Linked DNA regions of Variovorax paradoxus EPS. The protein of the gene in region 1 binds, or shares a complex with, the protein of each later gene. Links are inferred from orthologs where the notes say so. Each region holds a gene or a part of one and is shown on either strand. Other genes may lie near its edges.

Evidence for each region.
Region 2: the proteins of smc (region 1) and VARPA_RS23730 are in contact, whole or in part, in a crystal structure (PDB 3ZGX), measured with the Bacillus subtilis proteins. The link is inferred for Variovorax paradoxus EPS from one-to-one orthologs.

The regions. Positions count from the first base shown.
Region 1 is NC_014931.1:3,473,495-3,477,830, reverse strand. Bases 272-4,299 are described here. They hold smc (chromosome segregation protein SMC), read left to right. Parts: upstream 272-583; coding sequence 584-4,099; downstream 4,100-4,299. Other genes in these bases: VARPA_RS16070 (cell division protein ZipA C-terminal FtsZ-binding domain-containing protein), read left to right, coding at 4,113-4,299; VARPA_RS16080 (hypothetical protein), read right to left, coding at 272-469. Also shown: more of VARPA_RS16080, read right to left, coding at 1-271; more of VARPA_RS16070, read left to right, coding at 4,300-4,336. UniProt on the Bacillus subtilis protein: Required for chromosome condensation and partitioning.
Region 2 is NC_014931.1:5,179,418-5,182,554, reverse strand. The notes cover bases 179-3,007. They hold VARPA_RS23730 (segregation and condensation protein A), read right to left. Parts: upstream 2,099-3,007; coding sequence 1,259-2,098; downstream 179-1,258. Other genes in these bases: VARPA_RS23715 (SulP family inorganic anion transporter), read right to left, coding at 2,923-3,007; VARPA_RS23720 (hypothetical protein), read left to right, coding at 2,446-2,922; VARPA_RS23725 (DUF3460 family protein), read right to left, coding at 2,170-2,376; nadB (L-aspartate oxidase), read right to left, coding at 179-1,221. In the rest of the region: more of nadB, read right to left, coding at 1-178; more of VARPA_RS23715, read right to left, coding at 3,008-3,137. UniProt on the Bacillus subtilis protein: Participates in chromosomal partition during cell division. May act via the formation of a condensin-like complex containing Smc and ScpB that pull DNA away from mid-cell into both cell halves.

The DNA.
Region 1 (4,336 bases):
TCATGGTCTGCTCCCAGGTGCCGCCGTTGGCCTGCTTGAGCATCGCGGCCCAGCCGACCACCAGCGCGGCGACGCGATCGCCTTGGTAGGACTGCGGTCCGGTCTCGAAAGCCAGACGGATAGCCTCGATGCCGTTGGCGCCGCGCAGCTCGGGCAGATCGGGGCCTTTGAGGATGGCGTCCCAGGTGCGCTGGATGGCTTCGTCGATGCTCGCGGCCGACTTGCGCCACTCCCGCGGGTTGCGCCGGTAGAGCGTGGTCTGGACGCGCCGGATCGACTGCAGGTTGTCGCGCAGCGAGAGGTTCGCGATGCGGTTGGCGCCGGACTGCAACCATTCCTGGTTGGCATAGGGCTCGGCGCGGTCGGTCGACCGAAACGAAGAACAGCCCGCCAGGCCAAGCAAGGACGCGGCGCCTGCCAAGAGGCAGGTGCGCCGCGCCGCAAGGGGTAAAACCGGAGAAACACTCATGCCCTGACGTTATCATCCACGGCTGGGGCGGCGGCTCGCTTCGAGCAGCGAGCCCGTGCAATTTTCCTTACAAATCAATACCTTGGCGTTAACGCCAAGGCAGGCCGACAAGTCGTGCGTCTTAATTCCATCAAGCTTTCGGGCTTCAAGTCGTTCGCCGAACCCACCAACTTCCTGCTGCCGGGCCAATTGGTTGGCGTGGTCGGGCCCAACGGTTGCGGCAAGTCGAACATCATGGATGCGGTGCGCTGGGTGCTCGGCGAATCGCGCGCCTCCGAACTGCGCGGCGAGTCGATGCAGGACGTGATCTTCAACGGCACGACCACCCGCAAGCAGGCCAGCCGCTCGAGCGTCGAGCTGGTGTTCGACAACGCCGACCACCGCGCCGGCGGCCAGTGGAACCAGTTCGGCGAAATCGCGGTGCGGCGCGTGCTCACGCGCGACGGCACCAGCAGCTACTACATCAACAACCAGCCGGTGCGCCGCCGCGACGTGCAGGACGTGTTCCTCGGCACCGGCCTCGGCCCGCGCGCCTATGCCATCATCGGCCAGGGCACGATCAGCCGGATCATCGAATCCAAGCCCGAGGAACTGCGTCTGTTCCTCGAGGAAGCAGCCGGCGTCTCCAAGTACAAGGAGCGTCGCCGCGAGACCGAAAACCGCCTGGGCGACACGCGCGAGAACTTGACGCGCGTCGAAGACATCCTGCGCGAGCTCAATGCCAACCTCGAGAAGCTCGAGAAGCAGGCCGAGGTGGCTGCGCGGTACAACACGCTGCAGGGCGAAGCCACGAAGAAGCAGCACCAGCTGTGGTTCTTGAAGCGCAGCGAGAGCGATGCCGACCAGGCCAAGATCAAGTCCGATTCCGAGCGCGCGATCAACGACCTCGAATCGCGCACCGCCGATTTGCGCCACATCGAAGCCGAACTCGAGACCGTGCGCCAGGCCCATTACGCGGCCGGCGACCAGGTCAACCAGGCGCAGGGCAAGCTCTACGAGGCCAGTGCCGAAGTCGGCCGGCTCGAAGGCGAAATTCGCTTCGTTGTCGAAGGCCGCCAGCGCGTCGAGCAGCGGCTCGTGCAGCTGCGCGAGCAGATGGGCCAGTGGGGCACGCGCCGTGAAGAAGCCGAAGCAGAGATCGAGACGCTGGCCGGGAGGGGCGTCGATGCCGAAGAGCAAGCCATCCTTTTGGCCGCACAGCTCGAAGAACACGACGCGCGCATGCCCGAGCTCGAAGAAGCCGTGCAGCGCGCCCAGAACGAAGCCAACAGCCAGCGCACGACCGTGTCGCAGGTGCAGCAGCAGATCCAGGTTCTGGCCGCCGACCAGCGCAACATCGAAGACCAGAGCCGACAGCTCACGCTGCGCAGCGAGCGCCTGCGCGCCGACCAGAACGCGCTGGCCGCGCCCGACGAGGCGCGTCTGCTCGACATGCAGGAGCAGCTCGCCGTCGCGCAGGAAACCGCTAGCGAAGCCGAGGCCCGCCTGCACGAGCTGCAGGAAGCCGTGCCGCAACTGGACGACGACCGCCGCGCGAAGCAGCAGGCCGTCAACACCGAAGGCGCGCGCCACGCCGAGTTCTCGGCGCGGCTCGAAGCGCTGCGTGCGCTGCAGGAAAAGGTCAAGACCGACGGCAAGCTGGCCCCCTGGCTCGCCAAGCATGGCCTCGACGGCCTGCAGGGCCTGTGGAGCCGCATTCACATCGAGCAGGGCTGGGAAAGCGCGCTCGAAGCCGCATTGCGCGAGCGCCTGGGCGCGCTCGAAGTCAGCCGGCTCGACATGGTCCGCGCCTTCGGCAATGACGCGCCGCCGGCCAAGCTGGCGTTCTACAGCCCGCCATCGGCCGGTGCGCCTCAGGGCGTGGCGACGCTGCCGCGGCTGTCTAGCCTTCTGCGGCTGAACGATGCCGGCCAGCAAGCCTTGCTGAACGACTGGCTCCACGGCTGCTACACCGCCTCCAGCTTTGAAGAAGCACTGGCGCAGCGCGCCACGCTGCAGCCGGGCGAAGTCATCTACGTGCAGAGCGGCCATGCCGTGTCCTCGCACAGCGTCAACTTCTACGCGCCCGACTCTGAGCAGGCCGGCCTCCTGGCCCGCCAGCAGGAAATGGAAAACCTGGAGCGCCAGCTCCGCGCTCAGACCCTCATCAACGAAGAGGCGCGCACTGCGCTGATTCGCGCCGAAGCCGCCTACGGCGACGCAGCGCAACGCCTCGTGACCGCACGCCGCGAAGCCGCCGACACCCAGTCGCGCGCCCACGAATTGCAGGTCGAAACCCTGCGCATGACCCAGCTCGCCGAGCAAACGCGTGCGCGCAGCCAGCAGTTGGCCTCCGACCTCGGCGAAGTCGATGCGCAACTCGAAGAACTGCAAGAGAAGCGCATCGCCGCCGAAGGCCGCTTCGAAGAGCTCGACATGCAACTGGCCGACAGCCAGGAGCGCCACGCCCAGCTCGACGAGCGCGTCATCGAAGCCGGCCGTGCGCTGAATGCCAGCCGCGAGCAGCACCGCAGCCTGGAGCGGCAGGCGCAGGAAGCCACCTTCTCGCAGCGCACGCTCGAAGCCCGTCGTGCAGAGTTGAACCGCGCGATCGAGACCGCATCGCAGCAGGTCGTGGCGCTCACCGACGAAGACGAGCGCGCCCGCGCCGAGCTGAGCCGGCTCTCCGACGCCGCTGCGCAGGCCGGCCTGCAGGACGCGCTGTCCCTCAAGCTCGAACGCGAAACCTCGCTCGGTGCAGCCCGCAGCCAGTACGACGACCTCACGCTCAAGCTGCGCGCCAGCGACGAGCGCCGCCTGCAGTTGGAGCGCGAACTCGATCCGCTGCGCCAGCGCATCACCGAATTCCAGTTGAAGGAGCAGGCCGCGCGCCTGGGTGTCGAGCAATACCAGCAGTTGCTGGAAGATGCCGGCGCCGATCTCGAAGCCATTGCGCAATCCATCGAGACCGACAAGGTGCGCCTGACCGGACTTCAGAGCGAAATCGACCGTCTCAACCGCGAAGTGGTCGCACTCGGCGCGGTGAACCTCGCCGCGCTTGACGAACTCGCGATTGCCAGCGAGCGCAAGACCTTCCTCGATGCCCAGTCGGCCGACCTGAACGAAGCCATCGGCACGCTCGAAGACGCGATCCGCAAGATCGACGCCGAAACGCGCGACCTGCTCGGCGGCACCTTCAAGATCGTCAACGAGCACTTCAGCCGCATGTTCCCCGAGCTCTTCGGCGGCGGCAATGCGCGGCTGGTGATGACGGGCGACGAAATCCTCGACGCCGGCGTGCAGGTGCTCGCGCAGCCGCCCGGCAAGAAGAACCAGACCATCCACCTGCTCTCGGGCGGCGAGAAGGCGCTCACGGCCATTGCGCTCGTGTTCGCGATCTTCCAGCTCAACCCGGCACCGTTCTGCCTGCTGGACGAAGTGGACGCGCCGCTGGACGACGCCAACACCGAACGCTATGCCAAACTCGTGACCGCCATGAGCCGCGAAACCCAGTTCCTCTTCATCAGCCACAACAAGATCGCCATGGAAATGGCCGAGCAGTTGATCGGCGTCACGATGCAGGAGCAGGGCGTTTCGCGCATCGTCGCGGTGGACATGGAGGCCGCGGCCTCCATGGTCGAGGCCGCTTGAGCTGGCGGCGCGCATGAGCAATCTCACTCTCGCTCTCTCCATTCTTGGAGGCCTCGTTCTCGCGGCCGTCGTCGGCTACGAAACCTTCATGTCGCGCCGCAATGCGCCGCGCCAGCCCGATGCGGTGGATACCGCGCTGGCCGATGTGGAGCGCTCGATGTCGTCGGGCGACGGCGTGGAGCCGATGCTGCACGTCGATCCGAAGCAGATATCGGCGCAAGACCGTCACGAGCCGCT
Region 2 (3,137 bases), 1.7 Mb from region 1 along the record:
GGGGAGGTCGGCGCTGTCGTGCGCAGGCGAGCCGGCGATGGCGCCCGCCGCGGCGCGCGCGAACACCATGCACTCGACCAGTGAGTTGCTGGCGAGGCGGTTGGCGCCGTGCAGGCCCGTGCAGGCGGTCTCGCCGATGGCGTAGAGGCCCGGCACGTCGGTGCGGCCGGCGAGATCGCTGAGCACGCCGCCGCAGGTGTAGTGCGCGGCCGGCACCACGGGGATCGGTTCGCGCGTGATGTCGATACCCAGCTCCGCGCAGCGCGCGAGGATGTTGGGGAAGTGTTCTTTCAGGAACGCGGCGGGCTGGTGCGAGATGTCGAGGTAGACGCAATCGAGCCCGTGCTTCTTCATCTCGAAGTCGATGGCGCGGGCCACCACGTCGCGGGGGGCGAGTTCGGCGCGCTCGTCGTGTTTCGGCATGAAGCGCGTGCCGTCGGGCAACTTCAGCGAGCCGCCTTCGCCGCGCACCGCCTCGCTGATCAGGAACGACTTGGCGTGCGGGTGGTACAGGCAGGTCGGGTGGAACTGGATGAACTCCATGTTCGACACCCGGCAACCCGCGCGCCACGCGGCGGCGATGCCGTCACCCGTGGCCGTGTCTGGGTTCGTCGTGTAGAGATAGACCTTGCCCGCGCCGCCCGTCGCGAGGATGGTGTGCGGCGCGCGGAAGGCGAGCACCTCGTCGGTGGCATCGTCCAGCGCGTAGAGGCCAACGCAGGCCGGGTCTTTCAGCCCGAGCTTGGTGCCGGTCACCAGGTCGACCAGCGTGTGGTGCTCGAAGAGCGTGATGTTCGGCGTGCGGCGCACCCGCTCGATCAGCACCTGCTGCACGGCCGCGCCGGTGGCGTCGGTCACGTGAACGATGCGGCGCTGGCTGTGGCCGCCTTCGCGTGTCAGGTGCAGATCGCCGCCTTCTTCCGAAAACGGCACGCCCAGTTCGCGCAGCCAGCCGATGGCTTCGGGCGCGTGTTCGACGACGAAGCGCGTCGCCTCGGGATCGCAGAGGCCCGCGCCGGCGACCAGCGTGTCTTCCACATGCGCGTCGAAGCTGTCGCCCGCGGCCAGCACCGCGGCGATGCCGCCCTGCGCCCAGGCGCTGGAGCCGTCGTTCAGCGCGCGCTTGGTGAGCACGGCTACGCGCTGCGTGGGCGCCAGGTGCAGCGCGGCGGAAAGGCCTGCGAGGCCGCTGCCGACGATGAGTACGTCGAAATCGAGCACGGCGGAATCCTCGGTGGTAAGTGCGGCGGGGCGGGGGTCAGGCCGGCGAATACGCCAGGCGAACGTAGATCGGCGCGAAGGCTTCCGCCTGCGTGATGTCGATCAGCGTTTCCTTCGCGAGCTCGAGCATCGCGATGAAGGTGACGATCAGCACGGGCGCGCCGCGCGACACGTCAAAAAGTTTCTCGAACTCCACGAAGCGCTGCCCCTGCAGGTGGCGCAGCACGATGCTCATGTGCTCGCGCACGTTGAGTTCTTCGCGCGAGATCTTGTGGTGCTGCACGAGCTTGGCGCGCTTCATGATGTCGGCCCACGCATCGCGCAGGTCAATCACGTTCACGTCCGGAAAGCGCGGCTTGAGCGATTGCTCGATGTAGACCTGCCCCTTCCAGAAGTCGCGCCCGTAGGTCGGCATCGCGCTGATGGCGGCGGCCTGCAGCTTGGTCTGCTCGTACTCGAGCAGCCGGCGCACGAGCTCGGCGCGCGGGTCTTCGGCCTCTTCGCCGTCGGCTACCTTCTTGGGCGGCAGCAGCATGCGCGACTTGATCTCGATCAGCATCGCGGCCATCAGCAAATACTCGGCCGCGAGTTCGAGGTTCGTCTGGCGGATCTCGTCGACGTAGCTCAGGTACTGCCGCGTGAGGCCCGCCATCGGGATGTCGAGGATGTTGAAGTTCTGCTTCCTGATCAGGTAAAGCAGCAGGTCGAGTGGACCTTCGAAGGCTTCGAGAAAGACCTGCAGCGCCTCGGGCGGGATGTACAGGTCCTTCGGCATCGCGAACAGCGGCTCGCCATAGAGCCTGGCGAGCGCGACCTGGTCGACCACCTCGGGCATGGCCATCACCGGCGTGTCGTTGTCCTCGTCTCTGCTGCTCATCGGGCGATCGCTATCAATTCAATAGCTATCGGCGCAATGCGGACGAGGGCTGGATGCCGAACCGGCACCATTTACTTGGATTGGGTCTGGTAGACGTACGGCTGCATCGGCACGCGGGCTTCGCTGTACTCCTCGAGCAGGCTGCGGTCGAGGTGCTTGTCCCAGAGGAGGGCGCGGCCGGCGCGCTGTTCGGCTTCCAGCGTCGGCTTCTTTTCTTTCATCTCCTCGATGAAATTGGTGATCTCGGAAGAGTAGTGGGGGCGGCGGAAGATGGACATAGACTGGACCTTTGTAGCCTGAATTTTACCGGGGACGGCATGGGACATCGGCAACAGTGGCAGATCGGCATGGCAACGGCGTTGCTGGCGGTGGTGATCGGGCTTGCGGGCTGCGACAACCAGCGCATCGCCGAACTCGAAGAAGGCGTTGCCACAGAAGCCGACGTGCGCACCAAATTCGGCCAGCCGGAGAACATCTGGGACGCCCCCGACGGCGGCCGCGTCTTCGAATACAACCGCCAGCCCCAGGGCCAGAAGAACTACATGATCACCATCGGCCGCGACGGCAAGATGAGCGCGCTGCGCCAGGTGCTCACGCCCGAGAACTTCGCCAAGGTGCAGCCCGGGATGATGATGGAAGACCTGCGCAAACTGCTCGGCAAGCCCGCCAAGGTCACGCCCTATGCGCTCAAGCGCGAGACCGAATGGGAATGGCGCTGGGTGCAGCCGCCGAATTCGCCGATGGTGTTCACCGCAACGCTCAACGACGACCAGCGCGTGGTGCGCAGCGGCTCGTCACTGGACCGGGCGACCGAAGCCAACTGATCAGCCTTCCGCCGCGTGCGGCCTTCCGGTCGCCAGCTCTTCCGCAAAGCCCGAACGCTCGATCACCTCGCGCGGTTGCGGCTGCAAGGATTCGAGCCGCAGCACCCCGTCGCGCGCCAGCACCGCGCGATGCAGTTGCCGCAGCGCGTCGATGCCGGTGGCGTCCAGGTAGATCAGGTGCGTGGCGTCCAGCACCACCGTCATGCCGCGCGGCG